4 regions of the Marinobacter xiaoshiensis genome follow, and region 1 is predicted to be linked to each of the others. Evidence: predicted binding sites of a transcription regulator. Region 1 holds the regulator's gene; each other region holds the start of a gene.

Region 1 (2,202 bases):
CTGGCTCAAGATCCCGATGGATCTTTTTTTTATCGCTCATACGCCCCATCCAATTTCCGGTTACTGAATTCGTTCAAAAATCTTCTCGATTTTTTCTTTTAGAACGGCAGCAGTGAACGGTTTTACTACGTACCCATTCACGCCAGCCTGAGCCGCTGCAACAATCTGGTCGCGCTTGGCTTCGGCGGTAACCATCAAAACAGGAAGGGTTTTCAGGTTTTCATCTGCCCGCACTGCCTTCAACAGATCAAAGCCAGACATTCCCGGCATGTTCCAATCTGTCACAAGGAAGTCGTACTTACCGCTTTTCAACATAGGCAAAGCTGTATTTCCGTCGTCCGCTTCATCGGTGTTGGTGAAGCCAAGATCACGGAGCAGGTTTTTGATGATCCGTCGCATTGTGGAGAAATCATCCACAATGAGAATTTTCATATTTTTGTCCAAAGGGACCTCCAGTTATTAAGACCCGGAATTCGTTTTGACCTTTGCGCTTAAAGTGTAGCAGGCCGCTGATTTAACCATGTATTGTCTGATCTTTATCGCGCTTGTAAAGCATCGGTTACCAAATACTACACTTCATCAGAACCCTGAAGTCTCAAGCCACGCCTAGCTGTGTTCCTCAAGGCGCCACTCGGAAAGTCTTCCACGCAATCTCAACGCGGCCTGACTGTGAATCTGACTGACCCTGCTTTCGCTGACTCCCAAAACAGCGCCAATCTCTTTGAGGTTCAGTTCCTCCGTGTAATACAGGCTCAGTACAAGCTTTTCCCGCTCCGGAAGCAGCTCAATCTCCGCCGCAAGGCTGCTGCGGAAAGAATCAGATGTGAGATCATCCAGCGGATTATCCCGGGCCTCTGTTTCTTCTATCGGCAGCTCACCGGATTCATTGAGCTCATCAAGACTAAAAAGCCGTCCGCTGTTAGCATCGGCCAGAGTGGCATGATATTCGGAAAGAGACATATCGAGCTCTTCCGCCACTTCAAAGTCCTGGGCTTCACGGCCCTCCCGGTCTTCTACTTCCTTGATTGCACGGGCAACCCGACGAGCGTTTCGGTGAACAGAGCGCGGCACCCAGTCGCCTTTGCGGATTTCATCCACCATAGACCCTCGGATGCGAATTCCGGCATAGGTTTCAAAGGTTGCGCCCTTGGTTGAACTATAGCGCTGGGCGGCCTCCAGCAACCCGATCATACCCGCCTGCATAAGGTCGTCGAGCTGCACCGAGGCCGGTAGCCGCGCTAAAAGATGAAGTGCGATTTTCTTTACCAGGGGGGCGTGAGTCTCTATGAGGTCCGAGGGACTTTTCACACCAGCCTGATGATAAATTCCCAGGTTTTTCGCCAATGTCATGCATCCGGTTTTATTTTTTACGGGATCCGTTTCAGACTTCGACGAGCCGCTCCACAAAAAATTCCAGGTGTCCGCGGGGTGATGAAGGCAGTGGCCAGCTTTCTACCTTGTCAGCCAGTGCCTTGATCGCAAGCGACGCTTTGGCTCGGGGGTATGCATCCAGCACGGCTTTCTGGCGCTGAACGGCTTTCTTCACAGCTTCGTCGTAAGGCACCATACCCACATATTGTAGTGCCACATCGAGAAATCGTTCGGTTACCCGGGTTATTTTTTCAAACAAATGGCGGCCTTCCTGCTCACTGCTCACCTGATTGGCGAGAATGCGGAAGCGGTTGGTACCGTAATCACGGTTCATCAGTTTAATCAGGGCGTAAGCATCTGTGATGGATGTGGGCTCATCGCACACCACCAGCAACAGCTCTTGCGAGGCCCGCAAAAAGCTCACAACAGACTCGGAAATACCGGCCGCCGTATCGATAATCAGCACATCAATTTGATCGCCCAACTCGCTGAATGCGTTAATCAGGCCGGCATGCTCCATGGGGCTGAGCTGGGTCATGCGCTGAGTTCCGGAAGATGCCGGTACGATTTTAATCCCGCCCGGACCATTTACCAGAACGTCTCTGAGGTCACACTCTCCTGCCAACACGTCCTGCAAGGTACGATTGGCGGTTACCCCGAGCAGCACATCAAGATTCCCCAGGCCAAGATCGGCATCAAGCAGCACAACGCGCCTGCCTTTTTGCGCCAGAGCGATGCCAAGATTAACTGAAATGTTACTCTTGCCGACCCCGCCCTTGCCGCCGGAAACCGCGATCACCTGTACCGGATGTGCTTTGCTCATACTGTTTA
Region 2 (2,202 bases), on a different contig from region 1:
TTAGTATGGATCATGCTCGCAGCGACATTCGCCAACCAAGTGCAGGCAAGAACAACCGCCGACGAGATTCGCGAAGCAACAGCAGCATTCCTTGAGACCTTTGCCGCAACCCAGACCGAAAGAGGCTACAAAGTTGCCTTTGAGACCGGCAACATTGACAACAGGCTTGCATTAGCCGCCTGCTCTGACGATCTGGATATAGAGTTCACAGGTGATCCATGGAAAAGTGAACACCCGTCAGTTCAGATAGCTTGCGCCGGCGATCGCCCGTGGCGAATGTTTGTAACGACCACGGTATCCATCAGTGGCCCTGCCCTGGTCGCCGCCCGCCCGCTCGGAAGAGGTGAACGCGTAACAGGCAACATGCTTGAAACCCGCGATGTTGTGCTTAACGCCAGCCGACGGGGAATAATAACTGATTCACAGATGATTGAGGGCATGATTATACGCCGGCCCGTAAACGCCGGCTCGGTACTCACTCCTGATCTTCTGGACGCACCAATCGCTGTCAGCCGCGGCGATCATGTTATTATTACCGCCCGCCGGGGGCCCTTTTCAGTGCGCTCCCGCGGTAAGGCTCTGGCCAGTGCGTCGGTGGGTGAGCAAGTACTTGTGGAAAACCTTGGCTCAGCCCGCACGGTAAAGGCGAATGTAACCGCTCCCGGGCATGTTGAAGTGCCGATGTGACATGCTCACGGCAACCCCCTTCCGGCGGCAAAAACATGCCGGCGGAGCACCCCGCCCAAGGCGGGATCAGGTTTGTGACAAAATGCTAACAAGATTTGATAATTTGCCCCTAAAGTATGCCAGCCACTAGCCGTTAAGTGGATATAAACCAGAGTCAGCCCACAACATGTGTGGCGTCACCGTAAAGCAGGTATTGATATGTCAGTTGACTTAAATGGAATTGGCCAAGGCCAGGTCAACACCCAGAGAACCACGGCCGACAAGTCCGCTAATGCTCAGAGCGCCAAGCAAGCAGCCCCCGAGCAGGCAAATGCCAAGGCTCAGAGCGCCCGCGGCGAAAACGTAAACCTGAGCAGCCAGGCCCGAAACCTCAAGCAGCTGGAGCAAAAGCTGGGGGATTATCCTGAAATGGATGACGAGCGAATCGAGCAAATTCGTTCAGCCTTGGAAAACGGCACCTATAAAATTGATGCAGGAAAACTGGCCCAAAAAATGCTTGATATGGATGAAAGCATTTTTGGGTGAGTAAATCATGGCTGCAATTGATGATCTGAAGAATCTCCTTTCGCTGGATATCCGTCAGCTTGAAACCCTGGCGGATATCCTGAAGAACGAAAAAACTTGCCTGTCCGGCTCCGATACAAAAGCACTCGATACTCTGACGCGAGAAAAAAACGCGATCTTGGGGGAAATTCGAGAACGTGCCAAGCAAAAAATCCGCACGCTTGTGGCAATGGGGTTTCGACCAGACTCTGGCGACCCCTCCCGCTTTATTCGCAGTGCCGGACTTGATGAGCTTTACGCCCTTTGGCAAGAAGCCGATTCAAAGCTTCGGGAATGCCATGTTCTCAATGAGAATAACGGGCGTATCATAAACCATCTTCAAAAACGCCTTACCCGGCTTACAGACATATTCCGGGGCGCCTCAGGCCAGCAAAAACTATATGGTGCAAAGGGCCAGCAAACAACCGTATCAAGCCGAACTGTGCTTGCCAGCGCCTGATTATCTCGTATAGATAGTCATTCTGGAATCGGGGTGAAAGCTGATGTCCTGAATACTGACGTTGCCCATGGATGGGCTACCCCCACCCCTGACCCGAATGTTGTCCATGCGGATCTCCTCAATTCGCTCAGGGAATGCCATGGATACCCGGCCATTCTCTGCCACCGTGTAACGTGGCTCCCCTTCACGATAATGAACTCCGGTGATCGTAAGGTCTGAATCCAGAACATTAAGTACCGGGAAAAACACATTGGCTGTGAGCTTCATGCCTTCTATGACATCCGGCTCCACTTGGCCGGCACCCTCGTCGGAACCAGAGCCGCCAGCCATACTGCTGACAATATCAACCCGATCAAACAAAGAGCTGTTGCCTTGTCCCGCAACTGCCGACAGCTCATCCTCTGTCAGCGGCGACATTCCAGCCGCATCAAATAACTGACCGGCTTCTGCCACCTGAGCGGCATTGGCGTTATTACTCGCTGCAAATGTAACCAAAGGCTGAAATGGTAGTG
Region 3 (2,202 bases), on a different contig from region 1:
GGTCTGGTCCGAGGCGCTGGAAGCAAAACCTGCTACTTCTTCAACACTTTTTACCAGTTCATCCACAGAGTTACGGGTAGAAGAAATTGCCTGTGCCTGGCTGCTGATGCGCTCAAGGTTGGCCCGGCTGGCATCGGTCAGGTGGCCTGTTGCTGTGTTCAGTCCATTCACGTCATCGCTGATAGTGGCAAATGATTTATGCAGCTTGGCAACGAACAGGTTGAATTGATTAACCAGTTCCCGGAGTTCATCCCGGCCTTCATAGTTCAGGCGACGAGTCAGGTCGCCTTCGCCAGAGGCCATGTTCTTCAGGGAGTCGATAATCTGGGTAAGGCTGGTGGAGATGGAACGACCGATCACCAGGCTTATTGCGATCAGCACCACAACGGTAGTGACAAGAATAATCAGCGCCAGAGTTTGGGCATTTGTTGAGGCTTCAGCGGTTTCCGAAATGGCGCCCTGGAACCGTGCACGATTGTTTTCAAGCATGGCGTTCAGGCCAGCCTGCAGTTGCTCCAGACGGGCTGCGTTACGGGCTGCGTCGTCGCCAATGCGTGTGAAGTCCGCTGTGCCGTCGATAATGGAGGTGGCAAGGCGGGACGCGTTGTCGTAGTAGTTGTCGAGGTCCCGGCTCAGCTTTTGAATATTGCTGGCTTGGGCGGGGCTCAATTCCGCAATTTTTTCCAGGTTGGTCGCAATGGTGTCGCGGTAGGCCTGGGTTGCTTCCAGCTGCTGGTCGTCCCCCGTGGTAACCGCACCACTGATTTGTTGCTCCATCAGCTTTAGCTGGCCTTCATTAATAGTGGTCAGTTCCAGCGTCGGATAAAGGCGATCTTTTACCTCGCTCAGGCGTTCAGAGTTGGAGCGTTCTGTTATAAACGCGAAGCCCTGACTGATGACAAATGCGAGGATGGCAATGCTGACCAGTAAGCCAAGCTTTTGTGAGATTTTAAGTGATGACAGCATAGTCTTTTCCTGACCGAACAACCCAATGTGGCGGAATCAGCATATAGGTTGCTATTAGTAGGCGAAATGGTGATTGTGTTTCGTACTGTTATGTACTGTTGTCGGCTGATTTTGCAGTAACTTTATAGTAAGGCGAGTCTAAAATGTTAAGCCATCGATCGGGATCGGGGCAGGCTCGGTCACGACTTGTTATAATCTTCGGCCAGAATTCCCCATTCTCCGGACTACAGTGATTTCCCCATGGATGTCTCCCACATTATAGATTCCCTGAATGATGCCCAGCGTGAGGCAGTTACGGCACAGAATGACCACTTGCTGGTGCTGGCGGGTGCCGGCAGTGGCAAGACCCGGGTGCTGGTGCACAGGATTGCGTGGTTGATGCAGGTGGATCGGGTTCCGCCTACGGGGATTCTGGCGGTCACCTTTACCAACAAAGCTGCCAAAGAGATGCGTTACCGCATCGAGGAGATGATGAATATTCCGTCTCGGGGCCTTTGGTTTGGCACCTTCCACGGTATTGCTCACCGGCTGTTAAGGGCGCATTCGAAGGATGCCGGGCTGCCGGAGAACTTCCAGGTACTGGACAGCGATGATCAGCTGCGCATGGTCAAACGGGTAATGCGGGAAGCCCAGATTGATGAAAGTCAGTTTCCACCCAAGCAGGCTCAATGGTTTATCAGCAGCCAGAAAGACGAAGGTTTGCGGGCCGACCACATACAGGAAAATCCGGGCGACCACTTCACCTCCACCATGGTGAAGGTATACAGCCGCTACGAAAAACTGTGCCAGCAAAGCGGTCTGGTAGATTTTGGCGAGTTGCTGCTTCGCTCCCATGAACTCTGGCTGCACCGGCCGGAAATACTGGCTCACTATCAGCAGCGCTTTCAGCATATTCTGGTGGACGAGTTTCAGGACACCAACACGATTCAGTACGCCTGGCTGCAGGTTCTTGCGGGTAATCGTGTACCACTGACGGTGGTGGGTGATGACGACCAGTCTATTTACGGCTGGCGTGGCGCCAAAATAGAGAATATCCAGCAATACCAGAGGGATTTTCCGAACTCCCGGTTGGTGCGGCTGGAACAGAACTACCGATCCACTCAACTGATTCTGAAAGCCGCTAACGCCGTAATTGCCAACAACCAGGGCAGGCTCGGCAAAGAGCTTTGGACAGATGGCGTGGAAGGCGAACCCATCAGCCTTTATGCCGCATTTAATGAGCAGGATGAAGCCAAT
Region 4 (2,202 bases), on a different contig from region 1:
AGGTAACGGAACGGTGGACATCGTGAGTGGAGATGAACGCATACTGATGTGCTCCAGTTTCCAGCATCCGCTTTACCCCCACTCCCACGTACATCGCCAAGCTGACAATATCGTGAACATTCCCATAGAGGCAGGTTGCTCTTCCGAAGAATACCGAAAGCGGGTAGAAGCTGGCTGGTTAAAGCGCCTGAACGCCTTCAAGCCTCAGGTAATTTTGATCTCTGCAGGGTTTGATGCCCATCGACTTGATCCGATGGCCGAACTGAATCTGGAAACCGAGGACTATCGCTGGTTGACCGAAACGCTGGCAAGCGTCGCGAACGAGCACAGCAACGATCGTATTATTTCAACGCTGGAAGGCGGCTATCACCTGAAAGCTCTCGCAGAAAGCGTAAACGCCCATTTGGACGTATTGAGTTCGGTTTAGCATCTCTTAACCTGCGCTGGCGCCACCATAGCCGTTAGCTTGCTGCAAGCCAGGGCGTTCGCCCTCTCGCTGCAAGCGTATCGTTGTGCGGCGGTTTTCGCCATAGTTTCTGGATACCGGGTACTGGTCTCCATGAGCCCGTACGGTAATCATGTCGGGGTCTATCCCACGACCTTTGAGGTAGTCTGCCACTACATTAGCGCGCTCCTCAGACAACGCACGATTGTCGATCCGGCTTCCAACACGGTCAGTATGCCCATCGACAAAAACCCGCTCTACCGTAGAATCCGCCATTAAATAGGCAACGATATTGTCCAACAAATCCATATCGGCTTCAGACAGCTTTGCGCTACCGCTGGAAAATGCCACCCGCGAACGACCGATCTGATCGATGTTAACCGGAAGCAAGTTCGCAGCGCATGACCGATAGCGCTGGTATTGCCCGCTGAAGTTGATATTCGATACCTGCACCCGAACCGGGCTGCCGTCGTACCAGGAATCCCTGGTAACTGTGGGCCGCATGCCATCCAGCAGACTTTGGGCAAGAATCACCGCATGCCGGGTTTCAAGTGATACCTGCCGGAGCCCTTCAGACACATCTACCGTGCCTACCGGGCGTGGAGCAACACCCGGTCGCCAAGGTGGCGCCTCAACAAAAAGAGAGCCTCGCCCGGGGCGCATGAGGTGAGATTCGGACTCCAGAAAAAATGACAGTTCTTCCCCGGCACGGTGCCGAAAAACAGCCCGGCCATAGCCGGGAACATCATGCACCAGCGAACACTCGAAAACGGACTCGGCAAGATACCACTGGCTGTTCGATATTCCGGCACCATAGCTTGCAGCCTGGCTTGTCACGGGCAAAAGAATGCCGAGCGCCAGCGTTGCCAATACATTCTGCGATCTTTTTGTGAATGCGAGTGCCATAACAGCCATACCGTTGTTTCACGGATGTTTGGTGGTTTCCTGTTTAACGGCATCAGCGCCATGTTCTTTAATCGACGAGAGGAAAAACAATCACTGACACCTTCTGCTATAATCTGCCAACTTTTTAAGGCACTGCGGAAACCAGACCATGACCGAACAGCTAACTCTTGTGCGCCCCGACGACTGGCACCTCCACGTTCGCGACGGCGATGCTCTGAAGAGCGTTGTACCTGCCACCGCTGCCTGTTTCGGGCGAGCGATCATCATGCCGAATCTTGCTCCGCCGGTAACCAATGCCGCTGAAGCCTCGGCATACCGGGATCGCATTCGGGCAGCAGCCGAAGGGACTGACTTCCGGCCACTGATGACGCTTTACCTGACCGAATCCACAAGCCGTCAGGATATTCTGGAAGCAAGCGCAGAGGGTGTTGTTGCAGCCAAGCTCTACCCAGCCGGCGCAACCACTAACTCTGCATCTGGTGTAACGGACATTCGCAATATCTACCCGGTACTGGAAACCATGGAAGAATGCGGCATGCTGTTGCTTGTTCATGGTGAAGTTACTGATGAAGACATCGATATTTTTGACCGGGAAAAGGTGTTTCTCGACCGGGTACTCGCCCCGACGCTAAAAGCCTTCCCTAAGCTCAAGGTAGTGCTTGAGCATATAACCACCGCTGACTCAGCAGAGTTCGTACGGCATTATCAGGGCAATAATCTGGCCGCCACGATTACACCCCAGCATCTGATGTACAACCGGAACCATATGCTCGTGGGCGGCATACGCCCTCATCTTTACTGCCTCCCGATTCTAAAGCGCAATCGCCACCAAAAAGCCCTGAGAGACGCTG

What was found. Region 1 encodes FliA, which starts transcription of late flagellar genes. Its sites were predicted from a motif close to CTAAAGTTTNNNNNNNNNNNGCCGNTAA; they were not measured.
Region 2: the regulator FliA is predicted to act here: its motif matches at 797-824, upstream of flgM (flagellar biosynthesis anti-sigma factor FlgM).
Region 3: the regulator FliA is predicted to act here: its motif matches at 1,065-1,092, upstream of RKA07_RS12705 (methyl-accepting chemotaxis protein).
Region 4: the regulator FliA is predicted to act here: its motif matches at 1,395-1,422, upstream of RKA07_RS09230 (flagellar protein MotY).

Annotation. Positions count from the first base shown of each region.
Region 1 is NZ_JAVMBO010000007.1:386,252-388,453, reverse strand. It holds gene RKA07_RS05580 (protein phosphatase CheZ) at 1-40, opposite strand, end outside; gene cheY (chemotaxis response regulator CheY) at 61-444, opposite strand; gene RKA07_RS05570 (RNA polymerase sigma factor FliA) at 607-1,350, opposite strand; gene RKA07_RS05565 (MinD/ParA family protein) at 1,382-2,194, opposite strand.
Region 2 is NZ_JAVMBO010000010.1:25,329-27,530, forward strand. It holds gene flgA (flagellar basal body P-ring formation chaperone FlgA) at 1-687, shown strand, start outside; gene flgM (flagellar biosynthesis anti-sigma factor FlgM) at 886-1,212, shown strand; gene RKA07_RS07705 (flagella synthesis protein FlgN) at 1,220-1,690, shown strand; gene RKA07_RS07710 (cyclic di-GMP-binding domain-containing protein, MshE-related) at 1,691-2,202, opposite strand, start outside.
Region 3 is NZ_JAVMBO010000017.1:189,692-191,893, forward strand. It holds gene RKA07_RS12705 (methyl-accepting chemotaxis protein) at 1-966, opposite strand, end outside; gene uvrD (DNA helicase II) at 1,207-2,202, shown strand, end outside.
Region 4 is NZ_JAVMBO010000011.1:36,265-38,466, forward strand. It holds gene RKA07_RS09225 (histone deacetylase family protein) at 1-427, shown strand, start outside; gene RKA07_RS09230 (flagellar protein MotY) at 434-1,351, opposite strand; gene pyrC (dihydroorotase) at 1,500-2,202, shown strand, end outside.